DNA from 3 places in the Mesorhizobium sp. ISC11 genome. Region 3 is predicted to be linked to each of the others. Evidence: predicted binding sites of a transcription regulator. Region 3 holds the regulator's gene; each other region holds the start of a gene.
What was found. The regulator PhoB, encoded in region 3, activates phosphate uptake and scavenging genes when phosphate is short. The targets are predictions, from matches to a motif close to TGTCATNNANCTGTCAT.
Positions count from the first base shown of each region.

Region 1: a site for PhoB is predicted at 3,918-3,934, ahead of RPF88_RS04050 (esterase-like activity of phytase family protein). Genes of this name have one in related genera too.
Region 2: a site for PhoB is predicted at 2,105-2,121, ahead of RPF88_RS22625 (PhoX family protein). Genes of this name have one in related genera too.

Region 1 is NZ_JAVSPW010000001.1:800,986-806,751, reverse strand. Features, by position in the region: gene RPF88_RS04060 (trimethylamine methyltransferase family protein) at 1-1,382, opposite strand, end outside; gene RPF88_RS04055 (GcvT family protein) at 1,395-3,806, opposite strand; gene RPF88_RS04050 (esterase-like activity of phytase family protein) at 4,050-5,528, shown strand; gene RPF88_RS04045 (MATE family efflux transporter) at 5,704-5,766, shown strand, end outside.
Region 2 is NZ_JAVSPW010000001.1:4,648,127-4,653,892, reverse strand. Features, by position in the region: gene RPF88_RS22625 (PhoX family protein) at 35-2,038, opposite strand; gene RPF88_RS22620 (hypothetical protein) at 2,601-3,116, shown strand; gene RPF88_RS22615 (response regulator) at 3,408-4,067, opposite strand; gene RPF88_RS22610 (sensor histidine kinase) at 4,064-5,458, opposite strand; gene RPF88_RS22605 (hypothetical protein) at 5,628-5,766, shown strand, end outside.
Region 3 is NZ_JAVSPW010000001.1:5,645,344-5,651,109, reverse strand. Features, by position in the region: gene xylF (D-xylose ABC transporter substrate-binding protein) at 1-76, opposite strand, end outside; gene RPF88_RS27310 (ROK family protein) at 347-1,594, shown strand; gene phoB (phosphate regulon transcriptional regulator PhoB) at 1,611-2,300, opposite strand; gene phoU (phosphate signaling complex protein PhoU) at 2,317-3,024, opposite strand; gene pstB (phosphate ABC transporter ATP-binding protein PstB) at 3,051-3,869, opposite strand; gene pstA (phosphate ABC transporter permease PstA) at 3,887-5,203, opposite strand; gene pstC (phosphate ABC transporter permease subunit PstC) at 5,200-5,766, opposite strand, start outside.

The DNA.
Region 1 (5,766 bases), 4.8 Mb from region 3:
AAATTCGACCAGTCCGCCACCAGCGGCTCGTAGAAAGCGGTGCGGTAGCGGGCCATGGTGTGGCTGGCCGAGAAGAAATGCCCGCCCGGCTGCACCTCGGCGATAGCTTCGAAACCAATCGTGTCGGTGTCGCCGGGCGTCGCAGCACAAAGTTCAGCCACCGTCTGCAGCGCCTCGATGTCGGTGATCAGTTTCTCGAAGGAGACACTGAGGCCGCCCTCCAGCCAGCCGGCAGCATGGATGCACATCGTCGCCCCGGCCAGCACCGAGCCCCACAGCGCGAACTGCGTCTCGTGCGCGGCCTGCGCGTCGGAGATGTTGGCCGCACTGCCGCCGCCGGACCGCCAAGGCAGCCCGGTGAAGCGCGCCAGTTGGCCGGCGCCCAGCGTCGCCTTGACGTGCTCGGGCGTGCCGAAGGCGGGCGCGCCGGATTTCATGTCGACATTGGAGGAGAACGAGCCGTAGACGACCGGCGCACCCGGCCTCACGATCTGCGCCAGCGTCAGCCCGGCCAGCGCTTCGGCATGCTGCAGCGTCAGCGCGCCGGCGACCGTTATCGGCGCCATGGCGCCCGCCAGGCAGAACGGCGTGATGACGGAGACCTGCCCCGCGCGAGCGAAATCGATGATGCCTTGCGCCATCGGAATGTCGAGCTGACGCGGCGAGTTGGTGTTGATGACGGTGTAGCAATGCGCGCTTGCCAAAAACTCCTCTTCCGACAAGCCGCGCGCCAGCCGCAGCATCTCGAACCCGTCCTCGACTTGCGGCGTGCCGCGCGCGAAGACGAACGGGAGCTTGTCCGACAGCGTCAACTGCGCGCGGTTGACGGCATAGTGCCGAAAGCGGTTGTCGACATCCTGCGGTTCGATGCAGGGCCCCAGCATATGCAGCACATCGAAATGCTGCACCAGCCGCATCAGATCCTCGAAATCCGCCAGTGTTCCCGGCCGCCGGCCGCGCTCGAGATCGGTGACGTTCGGCGCCCCGCACCCGGCCAGGAAGGTCATCGAGCCGAGCTCCAGCGTCAGATCGCGGGCGCGCGAACCGGCGTAAGCGTGGATCGACTTCGGCGCCGAGGCGAGTGCCGCCGTCACCATGTCACGGCCGATGCGCACCATGTCGGTGTCTGGATCGACCAGGGCGCCGGCATTGGCAAAATGCTCACGCGCTTGCGGCAGCAGCACCTTGATGCCGAGCTCTTCCAGCACCCGCAGCGCCGTGTCGTGGATCGAAGCCACCTGGTCGTCCGAAAAGATCGGCTGCGGCAGGAACGGGTTCTTCAGCGAATGGTAATTGGGACGGCGGCTGCTTTCGCTGCCGGCCTCGCCCGTGCGTCCACGCCGGCGCTCGCGCCTGCCGTCCCGTGCCGCGTCATCGACCATCGGAAATCCTCCTCATTGCCGCATTGCCTTGCCCAGGGGATCGTGGGGCGAGGCCGCGACGACATGCGCCGGCCGTTCCTCACCTACGACATGCACGGAGAGCGCGGTGCCCTCGCCTGCGAAATCGCGGTCGATCAGAGCCAGCGCCAGGCTCTTGCCGACCGTATAGCCATAGCCGCCCGAGGTGACGAAGCCGACGCGTCGGCCCTGATGCCAGACAGGCTCAAAACCGCTGGCATCGGCGTCGAGCGCATCGATTTCCAGCGTCACCAGGCATTGGCCGCTGCCGGCCTCCCGCTGTTTCAACGCTGCTTCGCGGCCGATGAAGTCGCTCTTGCCGAAAGCGATGAAGCGGTCGAGGCCGGTCTGGCCCGGCGTATAGCCTTGCGTGAATTCACGCGACCAGATGCCAAAGCTCTTCTCCAGCCGCAGCGCATTGAGCGCATAGTAGCCGATTTCAGCAAGGCCCAGATCCTCGCCCGCAGCCAGCAGCGTGTCGCGCAGAGTGGCGTGCATGGTCACGGGGCAACTGATTTCGAAGCCGAGTTCGCCCGCGATCGACAGCCGCGCCACACGTGCCTGCACCATACCGATGTCGAATGCGCCACAGGCCATGAACGGCAATGCTGCGCCGGAAACATCCTGATGCGTCGTGCGCTCCAGAATCTCCCGCGCATTCGGCCCCGTGAGCAGGAAGCCGCTCATCGTGTCGGAGAGGTCGGCGATGGTGACGCCCTCCGCCGCATGGCTCTCGAACCAGCGCATATGGAATTCCCGGAGATAGTAGGAGCCCATCAGCCAATAAGAGCCGCCGCCCCAGTTGAAGACGGTGAGGTCGCCCTTCAGCCGTCCGTCATGGCCGAGCATCGGCGCCAGGCCGGCCCGCCCCGGCTTCGGCAATCGGCAGGCGAGCAGCCGGTCGAGCCACGCCTCCGCACCCAGCCCCGACACCGCATAGCGCGCATAGGCCGAGATATCGACGAGGCCGGCGGCGCGCCGCACCTGCAGCGCCTCCTCGCCGACGATGTCGAAGGCGTTGGAGCGCCGCAGCGTCGTGCTCTCGGCAAATCCCATCGGCGCGAAATAGGCCGGGATTTCCAGCCCCCAGGAAGCCGTCCATTCGCATCCCGCCGCGCTCATGCCGTCATAGGCGCCGGGGCGTTTCAGCGGCCGGCCGGCGGGCAGCCGTTCATTGGGAAAGGTCATGACGAACCGGCGCGAATAGAACTGGCGCGTCGTCTGCCTGAGATATTCGCGGTTGGCGGCGAAGGCGCCGTAGCGAGCGATATCCATGCCGAAGATGTCGGCCTGCGGCTCGCCGAAAATCATCCATTCGGCCAGCGACTTGCCGACGCCGCCGCCCTGGCTGAAACCGGCCATGACGCCGCAGGCGACCCAGTAGTTCTTCAGGCCGCGCACCGGCCCGACAATCGGATTGCCGTCCGGCGTGAAGGTGAAGGCGCCGTTGACCCATTTGCGGATACCGGCCGTCGCCAGGCAAGGGAAGCGCTCATGCGCCTTGGCGAGTTCCGGGCTGATGCGGTCGATGTCTTCCGGGATCAGCTCTATGCCGTAGTCCCACGGCGCTCCGTCCATGTTCCAATGCTTTGGGTTCTGCTCATAGACGCCAAGCAGCACACCCTTGCGCTCCTGCCGCAGGTATGAAAAGCCGTCGAGATCGACGGCGATGCCGATTTCCCTGTCAAGTGCTGCGATCTCCGGAATGTCATCGGTGATGAAATAGTGGTGCTCCATCGGCGTCACCGGCAGGTCGACGCCGGCCATGCGGCCGAGCTGCTTCGCCCACAGCCCGCCGGCATTGACGACATGCTCGGCGATGATGGTACCCTGCTCGGTGATGACGTCCCAGCGCCCGTCGGCACGTGCTTTCAGCTCGACGACCCGGTTGCGCAAGATGATGTCGGCGCCGCGCTTCTTCGCAGCACCCGCATAGGCATGCGTGGTACCGTACGGGTCGAGATGGCCTTCGTTGGAATCATGCAGGCCGCCAAGAACACCGTTGACGTCAACGATCGGGCAGATCGCCTTGATCTCGTCGGGCGTGACCAGGCGCGCGGTCTCGATGCCGACCGACTGGAACACGGCCCAGGCTGATTTCAACCACTCCCAGCGCGCGGGATCGCTGGCGATGTTGACGCCGCCCGTCATGTGCAGGCCGATATCCCAGCCGGATTCGGCCTCGATCTCCCGGTAGAGATTGATGGTGTAGTCCTGCAGCGCCGCCACGTTGGGATCGGCGTTGAGCGCATGGAAGCCTGCCGCCGCGTGCCAGGTCGAACCGGCCGTCAGTTCTGCGCGCTCGATCAGCGCCACATCGCTCCAGCCGAACCGCGTCAGGTGATAGAGCACCGAGGCTCCGACCACGCCACCTCCGATGACGACTGCGCGGTAGTGCGACTTCAAGGCTTCCCCTCCACGGTTGGTCCGAAGACTGGAGCATATATCCACTGGACATAAGTGTCCAGTGCCGGCGCGCGCATCGTTTTTCGTCGACCGCCGGCATGCACTGCGCGCTGTCACGCAAGCATCATGTTCGCGCCGTAGACCGCATTTCGGGGAGGCTTGCGCAGCATCATCGATGTCGCACCTCTTTCAGTTTTTCGTCCCGCGGCCGCTCCGGCACATCCGTCACAAAGAGGATTATCCATGAAGCACCTGTATCGACCCGCGTCGCTTGGCGTCGCGCTGGCCTTGTTCACCGCCTTGGCGCCGGCGCTCGCCGACAGCACCGCGACCGTCGGCGGCCTCGTCAACAAGGGGCTGGTCGGCGTCGGCCGCATCCCGGCCGCTCAGCGCGACAAGTTCGGCGAGACCTTCGGCTCGGGTTCCGGCATGGCGATCGACGCATCAGGCTGGACGCATGACACCGCCGGCTACAGGGGTTCGCTCTGGCTGTTGCCGGACCGTGGCTACAATGTCGTCGGCACCACCGACTACCGGCCGCGCCTCAACACGATCGCCATCGAATTTGCTCCGGTCGCACCGGGCGCGGCACCTGCTGCCGGCCAGGAGCAGACGGGCGTCAAGGCAACGCTCGCCGACACCATGCTTCTCACCGACGACAAGGGGGCTGATGCCACAGGCCTCGACCCACTCAACGGCGTGCGCGCGGCAAGCGGCGACATGCCGATCCTGCCGCAAGCCGACAATGGCAAGCTGGCGCTCGACAACGAGGCGATCGTGCGGCTGCCCGATGGTTCGATGTTCATCTCCGACGAATACGGCCCGAACATCTATCGGTTTTCCGCCGACGGGCATCTGCTGTCGGCAACCCAGCCACCGGCCGCCTTCGTGCCGATGCGCCACGGCACGCCGAACTTCGCCTCGGACAATCCGGGACCCGGTGCCGCCGAGCCCGATCCGAAGGACCCCGAGACCGGCCGCCAGAACAACCAGGGCCTGGAGGGAATGGCGATGACGCCGGACGGCAAGTTCCTGATCGCGGTGCTGCAATCGGCGCCCCGGCAGGATGGCGGCGATTCGCCCGCGACGCGCCAGAACACGCGTGCGCTGGTCTATGACGCGTCCGACCTCGCCCACCTCAAACTGGCGCATGAGTATGTCGTGCCGTTGCCGGTGTTCAAGGATGCCAAGGGCAAGACCAAGATCGCCGCGCAGAGCGAGATCGTGGCGCTCTCCGACAAGACCTTCCTGATGCTGGCGCGCGACAGCGGCAACGGCCAGGGGCTGAAGGGCGACACCTCGCTGGTGCGCCAGATCTTCGTCGTCGACGTCTCGGCCGCGACCGACATCGCCGGCGGCGCCTTCGATGCCGCCGACAAGCCGCTGGCGCCCAAGGGCGTGCTCGACCCGTCGGTGATGCCGGCCAAGCTGACGCCGTTCATCGACATCAACGACAAGGGCGAACTCGGCCGCTTCGGCCTGCACAATGGCGCGCCGAACGACAAGAACAACCTGTCGGAGAAGTGGGAGGCGATGTCGGTGGTCAGCGTTCTCGATCCGAAGCTGCCCGACGACTACTTCCTGTTCGTCGCCAACGACAACGACTTCCTCGCCCAGGACGGTTTTCAGGTCGGCGCACCCTACAAGGCGGAAGACGGCGCCGATGTCGACACCATGTTCCTGGTCTATCAGGTCACGCTGCCGGGTCTCGCCGGGAAGTAACGGCCACTGCACGGGCGGGCGCGCTTGGCGCGTCCGCTGGGCTCGCGGCAGGCATGAACGGGGCAGCGGCCTTTCAGCCGCGCGTTCGCAAGGGTGCATCTCGGTCCCGCCTGCGATATCATCGTGGGTTGGATCCAAATCACCATCCGCCGAGTTGCCCGCCATGGACGAAAAAATGCCCGCGCGCCGGCGCACCGGCGACCTGACCAGCGGCCCGATCCCGCGCACGCTTCTGCTG
Region 2 (5,766 bases), 1.0 Mb from region 3:
CTGCTCCGCTGCTGCGCCCCATGCTGGAGGGCGATCAGACCGCGATCTTGCCGCCGCCCTGTCTGGTAATGGCGACCACCGACGGCCGCACCGGCATGTCGGGCTTGAAGTCGGGCCAGCGCGTCGACAGATCCTCATAGTAGGACGGGCGGCCGAACGCTTCCCAGTCCTCGCCGCCATCGCCCGGATGCTGGACGGCGACGAAGGCGGTCTGGTCGTCGGGCGCAAACAGCGGACCGCACATTTCGGCGCCGATCGGCACGCGGAAGAACAGTTTCGAGGTTGCCCGCGCCGCCCCCTCCGTGTCCACCGCCCACAGACCATCCGTGCGGCCGGTGGCTTTCGGGCCTTGGCCGTCGGTCGCGACCCAGAGACGCCCGGCCGAATCGACCGCGCAATTGTCGGGCATGCCGAACCAGCCATTGGCCGTCGTTGCCGTCGAGAAGGTGGCGCCGACATCGGCAACCGCCGGATCACCGCATTTCAGCAGCACTTCCCACTTGCCCTTGGCGGCGGTGAAATCACCGCCGTCCTCGGCGATCTCGATGATGTGGCCAAAGGCGTTTTCGGCGCGGGGGTTGGCGGCGTCTACCTGGTCGGCCTTGCGCTTCGAATTGTTGGTCAGCATGACATAGACCTTGCCGTTGACGGCATTGGGCTGGATGTCTTCGGGGCGGTCCATCTTGGTGGCACCGAGCAGGTCGGCGGCGCGGCGCGTCTCGATCAGCACGTCGGCCTGGCCAGTGAAACCGTTTTCAGCCGTCAGCGGTCCCTGGCCGAAGACGATCGGCAGCCATTCGACCGTGCCATCTTCGGCGAACCTGGCGACATGCAGCGTACCATCATCGAGCAGGTCCCTGTTGGCGGCATGATCGTTCGGATCGAACGCGGCCTTGGTCACGAACTTGTAGACATAGTCGAAGCGCTCGTCGTCACCGAGATAGAAGACGACGCGGCCGTCCCTGGCGACAATCGATTCGGCGCCCTCATGCTTGAAGCGGCCCATGGCGGTGCGCTTCCTCGGCGTCGAGGTCGGGTCGTTGACATCGACCTCGACGATCCAGCCGAAGCGGTTGGCCTCATTGGGCTCCTTGGCGAGGTCGAAACGCTCGTAATGCGCCGCCCATTCATAGGCGCCTTCGGGAATGCCGAGACGCTTGTAGTTCGCGGCTTCCTTGTGGCCTTCCGGCAACTCGCCGGAGAAATAGCCATGGATGTTCTCCTCGGCCATCACATAGGTGCCCCAGGGCGTGACGCCGCCGGCGCAATTGTTGAACGTGCCGAACACCTTGGTGCCGGACGGATCGGCATTGGTCTTGACGCGGTCATGGCCGGCAACCGGACCGGACAGCGCCATTTCGGTGTTGGAGGTGATGCGGCGATTGAGCTTGCCGTCGCGCACCACCTGCCATTTGCCTGATGCCTTGCGGATCTCGACGATGGTGCCGCCGTGAGCTGCCATCTCGACATCGACCTGCTCCTTCGAGAGGGGTGCGACTTCGGCCGACTTCTTGCCGTCCTTCTCGACGATCTTCACGATGCCCGGGAACATCAGATGCGGATTGGTGTATTCGTGGTTGACCACCAGCAGGCCATGTTCGGCCGAGCCGTCGATGGGGATGTAGCCGACATAATCGTTGTTGTAGCCGAACTGTTTCGCCTGGGCCTCGGCCGACTGCTTCGTCGGGTCGAAGTCGGGCGAATCGGCAAACAGCGGATCGCCCCAGCGCAGCAGTACATCGGCATCGTAACCCGGCGCGACGTGGTGCTTGTCGTCGATGCCGGCCTCGAGTTCGTCGAACGTGAAGGCCGAGCCTTCAGCGGCCCGGGCCTCGTCGGCGCTGATCAGCGCCAGCGGGCTGACGGTGGCGGCGATGGCCGAGACAGCCAGCGAACCCTTGAGGAAGCCGCGGCGCGAGAACCGCGCGGCGATGATCTCGCCCATGGTGCGGTTGTCGGAAGCGTTGATGGCCGGGCCGTCGTTTTCCTCGAGCAGGCTGGTGCGGAATCGGGTGTCGGGGGAGCGAAGGTCAGTCATGGCTTGCCTCTGGCTGTTGGATTGGCTGGAGCGTGGGTACCTGTTTGACCCCCTTATAATCGCCGGATCACATTTTCGTGACATCGGGAGACCTTTCAGACGCGACAGGCATTGCGCGCAGCGCTGGCTAAGCATTCCCGCAGACCGGAACTGCTCCAGAATCGCCGGTTCGAGATGAAAGGAGACCTTAGGCGGCATCTTGGCCGCGCATCCTGCGACGGCGGACGACATCAGTCGTTTGCAAAAAACAGATCAACGGGCAACTGCACGCTCGACAAGTCACCTCCGCCGCCCCCGGCGGAGGTGACTTGATGTTCGGCGTCTGCCGTCGTCAGGCATCGGGAAAGCCAGCCTCCCGTTTAGCGATGGCGGTCACGGCGCCGTTCATGCGAAGCTAATGTAGCATATACTTGGGACTTTAGTCCAACCTTGCGCTTGCAATGGTCCTGGTTGACAACCGCAACGGTCGGAGGTCGCTTCCGGGCGCCGCGTCTTTCGGCAATGTTGGTTGCACTGCAAACGTTGGGGTGGGGCGCGCCGGGCTCAGTCGTCGGAGATCAGAATGCACAGATCGGTCACGACCCGTTGTTGCCGGCTGGCGCTCAAATCGGCAGCGGCGCTGGTGTTGACGATTGCGCCCTATCAAATTGTCCTGGACGGCTCCGTTTCCGGCATCCACACCGTCAGCGCATACGCCAAGGGTGGCGGTAACAGTGGCGGCGGTGGTGGTGGCGGTGGTGGCGGAGGCAACAGTGGGGGCGGCAACGGCGGCAATTCCGGCGGAAGCAATAGCGGGAACAGCGGCAACGGCAATGGGAATAACGGCAACAGCGGCAATAACGGCAACAGTGGCAACAACGGCAAATCAGGATCCAGTCAGGGTAAGAGCGGGAGCCATGTCAATGCAAAGACCGGTGACAAGGTCGACGTGACCGGCAACAAGATCACAGTCAGGCATCCCGACGGCATAACGGAAAAGCTCGAGAACGGTCGTTTCAGCATGAAGGACGCTCTCGGTCGCACGATCATCGACCGCCAGGCCACGCCGGCCGATGCCAATCGTCTCAAGGCCTTGTGAAGCTGGCCAACAGGCAACGGTCAGCTTTGCACGTCACCTCCGCCGCCCCCCGGCGGAGGTGACCTCGTTTCCGGCCGGCGTCGTCCCGGTTTTCGGCACCGCAATGGCTGCGGTCCCGAGGCGCGACGCGCTTTTGCGCAATCCGGGACGGGAAACCGCTGCGCATTTCTTCGGACCTGCCCAGAGCAATTCTAGAAAAAGTGTGAAGCGGTTTTCCCGTAGCGCTTTTCCCTTGGGAATTGCGTCACAGAGTTAGAGCAGCTCGCCGTTTCCGTGAAACGGTGAAATGCTTTAGGAAGGCCTGTCGCGGTCGCGCCACTCACGCATCATCAAGGCCGCTTCGGTGCGATTTCGCACATTGAGCTTCGACAGCACTCCGGTCATGTGATGCTTGACGGTTTTCTCCTGCAGCTCAAGCCGCAAGGCGACTTCCTTGTTGCTCAGCCCCTCCGCCACCAGCCGCAGGATTTCCGTTTGCCGATCGGTGAGCTGCCGCAGCCGTTCCGCCAAGCCGTCGGTCGGCTGCTGGGACTGGAGATCCGAAAGCAGCCGGGCCGATAGTGTCGGCGAGAGATAGCTTTCGCCGGCTGCGACATTGCGCAGGATGTCGGCGAGCCCGCGCGATCCGACGCCTTTGAGGACATAGCCATTCACCCCTGCGTTCAGCGCCTTGGTCACATCGGCATTGGCCTCCGAGACGGTCAGCATGACGATCTTCTGGGCGGGATGGTTGGCGAGGATGCTTGCGACCGCGCTCAGCCCGCCGCCCGGCATCGAGATGTCGAGCAGCAAGATGTCGGGCCGCATCGTCGCGGCGAGGCGTTCGGCATCCTGCGCCGTGGCGCCCTCGCCAACCATCTCGAAGCCTCCGATCTCCGACAGGCTGCGCGTCACACCTTCGCGAAAGAGGGGATGATCGTCGACAATGGCAATGCGAATGGTCCCAGTCATGCTTGCTCCTCGACCGACAGACGGATCACCAAACGCGTACCTTGCGGCCCGGTCAAGGTTTCGAACTGTCCGCCAATGCTTTCGACCCGTTCCCTGAGGCCGGCGAGCCCGAGGCCCTCGACCCGTGCCGTCGGATCGAAACCCGGCCCGCGGTCCGACACTTCGACAAAAAGCCTGCCACCTTTCATCCCGGCACTCACCGCCTGATCCTTGCCTAGCCCGTGGTGATAGGCATTGTTCAGCCCTTCCTGGACGAAACGATAGATGCTGATCTTCTCGGAGGCGCCGGGTTCAGGCAACTGTCCGGCCAGCGTCAGCGTCACCGACGTTCCCGTCCTCTGTTCGTGTTCCTTGACGGCCAGCCGCAGAATGTCGGTTGCGGCAGCCGTCTCGATCTGCGGCAGGACAAGGCCGGTGCAGATGCCGCGTATTTCGCGCATCGCATCCTCCAGCGTCTTGCGAATCATCGTGACCTCGGTCGAGCGGCTTGCGCCTGAATGGCCATCGCTGGAAAATATCGGGCTGTCCATGCGCAGCGCCGCCAGGGCCACGAGTTGGGCCGGGCCGTCATGCAGGTCGGCGCCGATGCGGCGCAGATATCGTTCGTTGAGCGCGGTGGCGCGGCGCGAGGCCTGTTGCACGCGCAGTCGCAAGGCACTGTTTTGCGCCACCAGGCCCTGCAGTTCCGACACCTGGCGGCGCAGCGCCCCACGCTGGTCGTCGATGGTGCGGCTGCCGCGCAGGACGATGCCCGACAGGAGCAGGAATGCCGCCAGGGTCGCGCCGGCCACGATCAGCCAGCTCGACCACAGAGCGGAAGCCAGGGTGGCCTGGAAATCGTCGGCGATCTCATAGAACTCGGTAACCGCCACCACCTCGCCCGACCAGGGCTCGCGCACGGGATTGTAGATCTCCAGCAATGGCAAGCCGGTCGCCTTCTCCTCGCTCTCATCCTCATCGAAAGTATTGAATTCAGCGACGACATTGCCTTGGAAAGCGGAACGCAGATTGTCGCTCGGAGCGAAGCGGCGGCCGATCAGGGCCGTCTCCTTGGCATAGAGGACCGTCCCGTCGCGGCGCCAGAGCATGAACGATTCGAGGCGCTTGCCGAGCGCGCCCTGGCCAAGCGTCTCGTCCAGCGCCTGCTTGACGGAATCGCTGAGCTCCTGCTCCTTGCGCAAGTCGGGAAGCAGCGGCGCAATCACGCTGTCGACATAGAGCGCCGTCGTGGCGGCCGAATTGCGGATGACGCCCTCTCTGATCTGCGCCGTCACCCAGGCGCCCACCACCAGCATGACGGCCAGCAGGCCAAAACCGCCGGCAACGACGAATTGCAAGGCAAGAGAGAGTTCGCTCCAGCGTCGCGTCAAGTTCTGCAGAATACGAATCATGAACCCCTGACCGCCCTTCAATCGACTGGCTGGACGATGTCGGTACATTGAGCCTCCGTCTTGCCATTGCCAAGAGCTTCGTTTGGTCGAGCGCTTGACGTCCCGGCGCGCTTCGGAAACAACGTCCGCGATACATGCGGCGGGAGCCGCTTCGAGAGGGGACGGAACGTTGAGTTTTTCGGGACTGCTGCAGCTCGGCTTTTCAACGGTCATTTTCCTGCTGGCGGCGACAGCCGCCAAGCAATGGGGCCTGGCGCCGAGCCTCGGCAAGATCGCGCTGACGCTGGCGCTCTATTCGCTGGGCAATC
Region 3 (5,766 bases):
CCTTCGCCTGCGCGACAGACGCGAGCGTCAGCGACATGGCGGCACCCGCCAGGATGGCGGCTGTGAATCTTTTCATATTATCCTCCCTGCGCCGCGTATGGCGCGACCAAACTGGCCCGAGGGCCGGCACAGAGGCCCTATTTTTTCGAGCCTCGAAAAAATACTGGGCCAACGCCCGAACGCTGTCAACATCGATTCTGATGGATTTTGATGTCGTCTCGAATTTTTTTTCGGGCCTCGGAATAAATAAATGACACGGCGCGCGGCTTCTGCCAGTATTTGACCGCGTCACCGACAGCGTTCCAGGGCAGGAAGAACCGCGGCGACCGGGAGGATATGAAAGAGCATGTCGGTCGGAATCCGCCACGACGATTTGCGCCGCCGCAACCGCGCGATGGTGATCGCCGCGGTGCGCCGCGCCGGACAGCCGTCGCGCACCGAGATCGCCGCAACCACAAGCCTCAGCCATTCGACGATCTCGGCGATCTCATCCGACCTGATCGTCGAAGGCATCCTGACCGAAAGCAAGCCGAGCGAGGCCGGCTCGCTCAAACGCGGCCGTCCGCAGGTCGGCCTCAGCCTCAATCCGGAAGCGGCCGCGGTAATGACCGTGGTGCTGTCGCTGAACTTCCTCTCGGTCGCCGTCATCGACTATGCCGGCCAGGTAATATCCGAGGAACAGCGTCGGCTCGACACGCTGACGATGTCGCGCGACTCGCTGATCGGTGAGTGCACGGCAATCGTGCGGCGCCGCCTGGAAGATCCCGACCTGGACGTGCGCAGCATCGCTCGTATCGCGCTGGCCGTCCAGGGCATCACCGACACCCGTGCCCGCGCCATGCTGTGGTCGCCGATCACGCCGCACACCGACATCGCCTTCGCCGACATATTCGAAGAGGAGTTCGGCATCCCCGCCATTATGGAGAACGACTGCAACATGATGGCGGTGGCGCTGCGCTGGCGCGACCCCGATCGTTACCGCGACGATTTCATCGCCATCCTCCTGTCGCACGGCATCGGCATGGGGCTGGTGCTGAAGGGCGAATTGTTCACCGGCACCCATTCCTCGGGCGGCGAATTCGGCCACATGATCCATCGGCCGAACGGCGCGCTGTGTCGCTGCGGACGGCGCGGCTGCGTCGAAGCCTATGCCGGCAATTATGCCATCTGGCGCAACGCGCGGCAGATGGGCGAGGATGCAGAGCCCGTCGCCGATGTCAGCGACGCCGACATGCGCGCCCTGGCTGCCGCCGCCCGCGAAAGGGACGGGCCCGAACGGGAAGCCTATCGCAAGGCCGGCGAAGCGCTCGGCTACGGCCTCGGCAGCCTGTTTGCGCTGATCGATCCGGCGCCGGTCGCCATGGTCGGCGTCAGCGCCGCCGCCTTCGACCTGATCGAGCCGGCATTGCGGCAAGCGATTGCCCAGACCGCCGGCGGTCAGCATTCCAAGTCGATTTCCTTCGACACCGAGCCGAACGAACTGCCGCTGATCCGCGAAGGCTGCGCCATGCGGGCGCTGATCTTCGTCGATCAGGAGATTTTTGCGCCGGGCGTGCAGGCGAGATCCGGTCTCGGCGGCAAGAACGTGGCGTGAGTTCAAACGAGGGAGTTCAGTCCTCGCGAATGGCGTAACCCGCCCCACGGATGGTGCGAATGACATCGGGCATGCGGCCGTTGTTGACCGCCTTGCGCAGCCGGCCGACATGCACATCGACCGTGCGTTCGTCGATGTAGATCGTCTCGCCCCAGACATTGTCGAGCAGTTGGCTGCGCGAGAACACGCGGCCTGGATGGCGCATCATGAATTCAAGCAGGCGGAATTCCGTCGGCCCGAGCCGGATTTCGCTCTTCTTGCGATAGACGCGGTGCGACTCGCGATCGAGCACGATATCGCCGACCTTGAGCACGCTGGACAGCACTTCCGGCTTGGCCCGGCGCAGCAGCGCCTTGACCCTGGCCATGAACTCCGGCGTCGAGAAAGGCTTGACCAGATAGTCGTCGGCACCGGTCGAGAGGCCGCGCACGCGGTCGCTTTCCTCGCCTCGCGCGGTCAGCATGATGATCGGCAGCCGCTCGGTCTCGGGACGCATCCTTAGCCGGCGGCAGAGTTCGATACCGGAAACCGCAGGCACCATCCAGTCGAGCACCAGAAGGTCTGGAACGTTCTCCTGCAGCCGGATTTCGGCCTCGTCGCCGCGCGTCACCACCTCGACCTGGTAACCTTCGGATTCGAGATTGTAGCGGAGCAGCACGCCTAGCGGCTCCTCATCCTCCACCACCATGATGCGTGGCGCGATCATCGGCTGGTCACCCCTGTCATGCCGCTGGCGCGGACATTGCCGTCTCGTCCTGCTTCGGACGGTTGGCTGGCAACTGCGTGCCGGTCAAAACATAATAGGCATTTTCGGCGATGTTGGTCACGTGGTCGCCGATCCGCTCGAGGTTCTTGGCGCAAAACAACAGGTGCGTGCACGCCGTGATGTTGCGCGGATCTTCCATCATGTAGGTCAGAAGTTCGCGGAACACCGATGTGTATTTGACGTCGATGCGTTCATCATTGTTTCTGAGCGTGGCAAGCGCTGCCGCGTCAGCGGCGGCATACTCGTCGACGACCCCCTGCACCTGGATCAGCACCAGCTGCGCCATTGCGTCGATCGAATGCGAAAGGTCGTGCGGCGTGACGCTCAGCCCGACAGTGCCGACGCGCTTGGCGATGTTCTTGGCAAGGTCACCGATGCGCTCGAGGTCGCCGGCCATGCGGATCGAACCGACCACCGCACGCAGATCGTTGGCCATCGGCTGGCGCTTGGCGATCAGCGTGATGGCACGATCGTCCAGCTCGCGCTGGCGTGCATCCATGATGGCGTCGTCGGAAACCACCCGCTGCGCCAGCGCATTGTCCGAATTGAGCAAAGCCCTGGTCGAGCCACCGACCATCGAGCGGGCGAGATCGCCCATGTCGCGGATCAGCTGGCTGATCTGCTCCAGATCCTCATCGAAAGATGCGACGGTATGTTCACCCATGATCTTCGTCCCTCATATGCCAGAGATCAGCCGAACCGGCCGGTGATGTAGTCCTGGGTGCGTTTGTCGTCGGGGGTGGTGAACATCTTGTCGGTGGCGCCCTCCTCGACCAGATAGCCAAGATGGAACATCGCGGTGCGCTGCGACACGCGCGCTGCCTGCTGCATCGAATGGGTGACGATGACGATCGTATAGTTCTGACGCAGTTCGTCGATCAGTTCCTCGACGCGAGCGGTGGCGATCGGGTCGAGCGCCGAACACGGTTCGTCCATCAGGATCACCTCGGGCGACACGGCGATGGCGCGTGCAATGCACAGGCGCTGCTGCTGGCCACCGGAAAGACCCGTGCCAGGTTCCTGCAAACGGTCCTTGACCTCGTTCCAGATCGCCGCCTTCTTCAGGCTGGACTCGACGATCTGATCCATGTCGGCCTTGCGCTTGGCCAATCCGTGGATGCGCGGCCCATAGGCGACGTTCTCGTAGATCGACTTTGGGAACGGATTGGGTTTCTGGAACACCATGCCGACGCGCGCCCTGAGTTCGACGACATCGATGTTCTTGTCGTAGATGTCCTCTTCGTCGAGCGTGATCTTGCCGGTTACCCGTGCTGAATCGATGGTGTCGTTCATGCGATTGAGGCAGCGCAGGAAGGTGGACTTGCCGCAGCCGGAGGGGCCGATCAGCGCCGTCACCTGGTTCAGGCGGACGTCGAGATCGACGTCGAACAGCGCCTGCTTCTCGCCGTAGAACACGCCGACCTTGTCGCCGCGCATTTTGATCACTTCGTTCGACTTCATCTTGTCGCCCACTGCGTTTTCAAGGGACTGTTCGGTCATGATGTTCATACCAAAATGCCTTTTTTCTACCAGCGCCGCTCGAACCGACGCCGAAGCACGATCGCGGTGATGTTCATGGCCATGAGGAAGACGAGCAGGATGATGATGGCGCCGGACATGCGCTCGACGAAGGCGCGTTCGGCCTCGTTCGCCCACATATAGATCTGCACCGGCAGCGCGGTAGCCGGATCGAAAGGCGTCGTCGGTGGATCGGCGACGAAGGCGACCATGCCGATCAACAGCAGCGGCGCGGTTTCGCCGAGCGCGCGCGCAAGACCGATGATGGTGCCGGTGAGGATGCCGGGCGCGGCAAGCGGCAGGATGTGCTGGAACACCATCTGCATCTTGGAGGCGCCAAGACCGAGAGCTGCCGAGCGGATCGACGGCGGCACCGCGGCAAGCGCGGCGCGCGTCGCGATGATGATCGTCGGCAGCGTCATCAGCGTCAGCACCAGGCCACCGACGAAAGCGGCGGAGCGCGGCATGCCCAGGAAATTGATAAACACCGCGAGGCCGAGCAAGCCGAAGACGATTGACGGCACTGCGGCCAGATTGTTGATGTTGACCTCGATAAGGTCGGTGAAACGGTTCTTCTTGGCGAATTCCTCCAGATAGATGGAGGCGGCGACGCCGATCGGCAGCGCGAGCAGCAGCACGATCACCATCATATAAAACGAGCCGATGATCGCCACGCCCATGCCCGAGGTTTCCGGGCGGCTGGAGGCGCCGTAGGTGAACAGGCCGCTGTTGAAGTGCTCGGCCATCGCGCCCTCGGCCTTGAGCTTGTTCATCCAGGTGATCTGCTGGTCCGAGACCTTGCGTCGCGCTTCCTCGACACTGAGGTCGATCTGGCCCTTGAAAGCCGAGTCGAGATTGGCGGCGGCGAGGATGTTGACGTCGCGTGTCGTGCCGATCACCGAGGGATCGGCGGCAACGATGTCGCGCAACTGGACGCGGGCGCCTTCCGAAAGGAAGCCCTTGAGCTTCTGGATCATCGGCTTGTCATCAGGAGAAATGCCGAGCTTGGCCACCAGCGCGTTTTCTGCGAGCTTGGGATAATTCGCCTTGATCAGAACGCTCGGATCGGTTGCGCGCTTGCCGGAAGGATCGATCACCTTCTCGTCGAACGTGATCGGCAGCGATACCGTCGTCTGCCAGAAGGCGGTGTAGCCTTTCGAGACGATGGTGATCAGCATGATTGCCAGGAACGCCAGGCCTACGGAAATCGCCACGACGCCATAGATGCGGAAACGGCGTTCGGCGGCGTAACGGGCCTTCAGGCCGATGTCGCGGCGCGGATGGGCCGCCGGCCTGACCATCGTATCCATGGGAATGTCGGTCATTCGTACTGCTCCCGATATTTGCGCACGATGTAGAGCGCGACGATGTTCATCACCAGCGTCAGCGTGAACAGCGTCAGCCCGAGCGCGAAGGCGACCAGCGTCTGCGGCGAATTGAACTCGAGGTCGCCGGTGAGCTGGTTGACGATCTTGACGGTGATGGTCGTCATCGCCTCGAACGGGTTGATGGTGAGGTTGGCGGCGACGCCCGCCGCCAGCACGACAATCATCGTTTCGCCGATGGCGCGCGAGGCAGTCAGCAGGATGGCGCCGACGATGCCGGGCAGTGCAGCCGGCAGGATCACCCGCTTGATCGTCTCGGAGCGGGTCGCGCCGAGGCCGAGCGACCCGTCGCGCATGGCGCGCGGTACCGCGGTTATGATGTCGTCTGAGAGAGAGGAGACGACCGGGATCAGCATGACGCCCATGACCAGGCCAGCGGTGAAGATGCTCTGGCCCTGGATGAACGGCGAGCCGCCGGTCAGCGCCGCGGACAGGTCGCGCAGGAACGGCCCAAGCGTGACGACGGCGAAGATGCCGTAGACGATGGTCGGTATGCCGGCCAG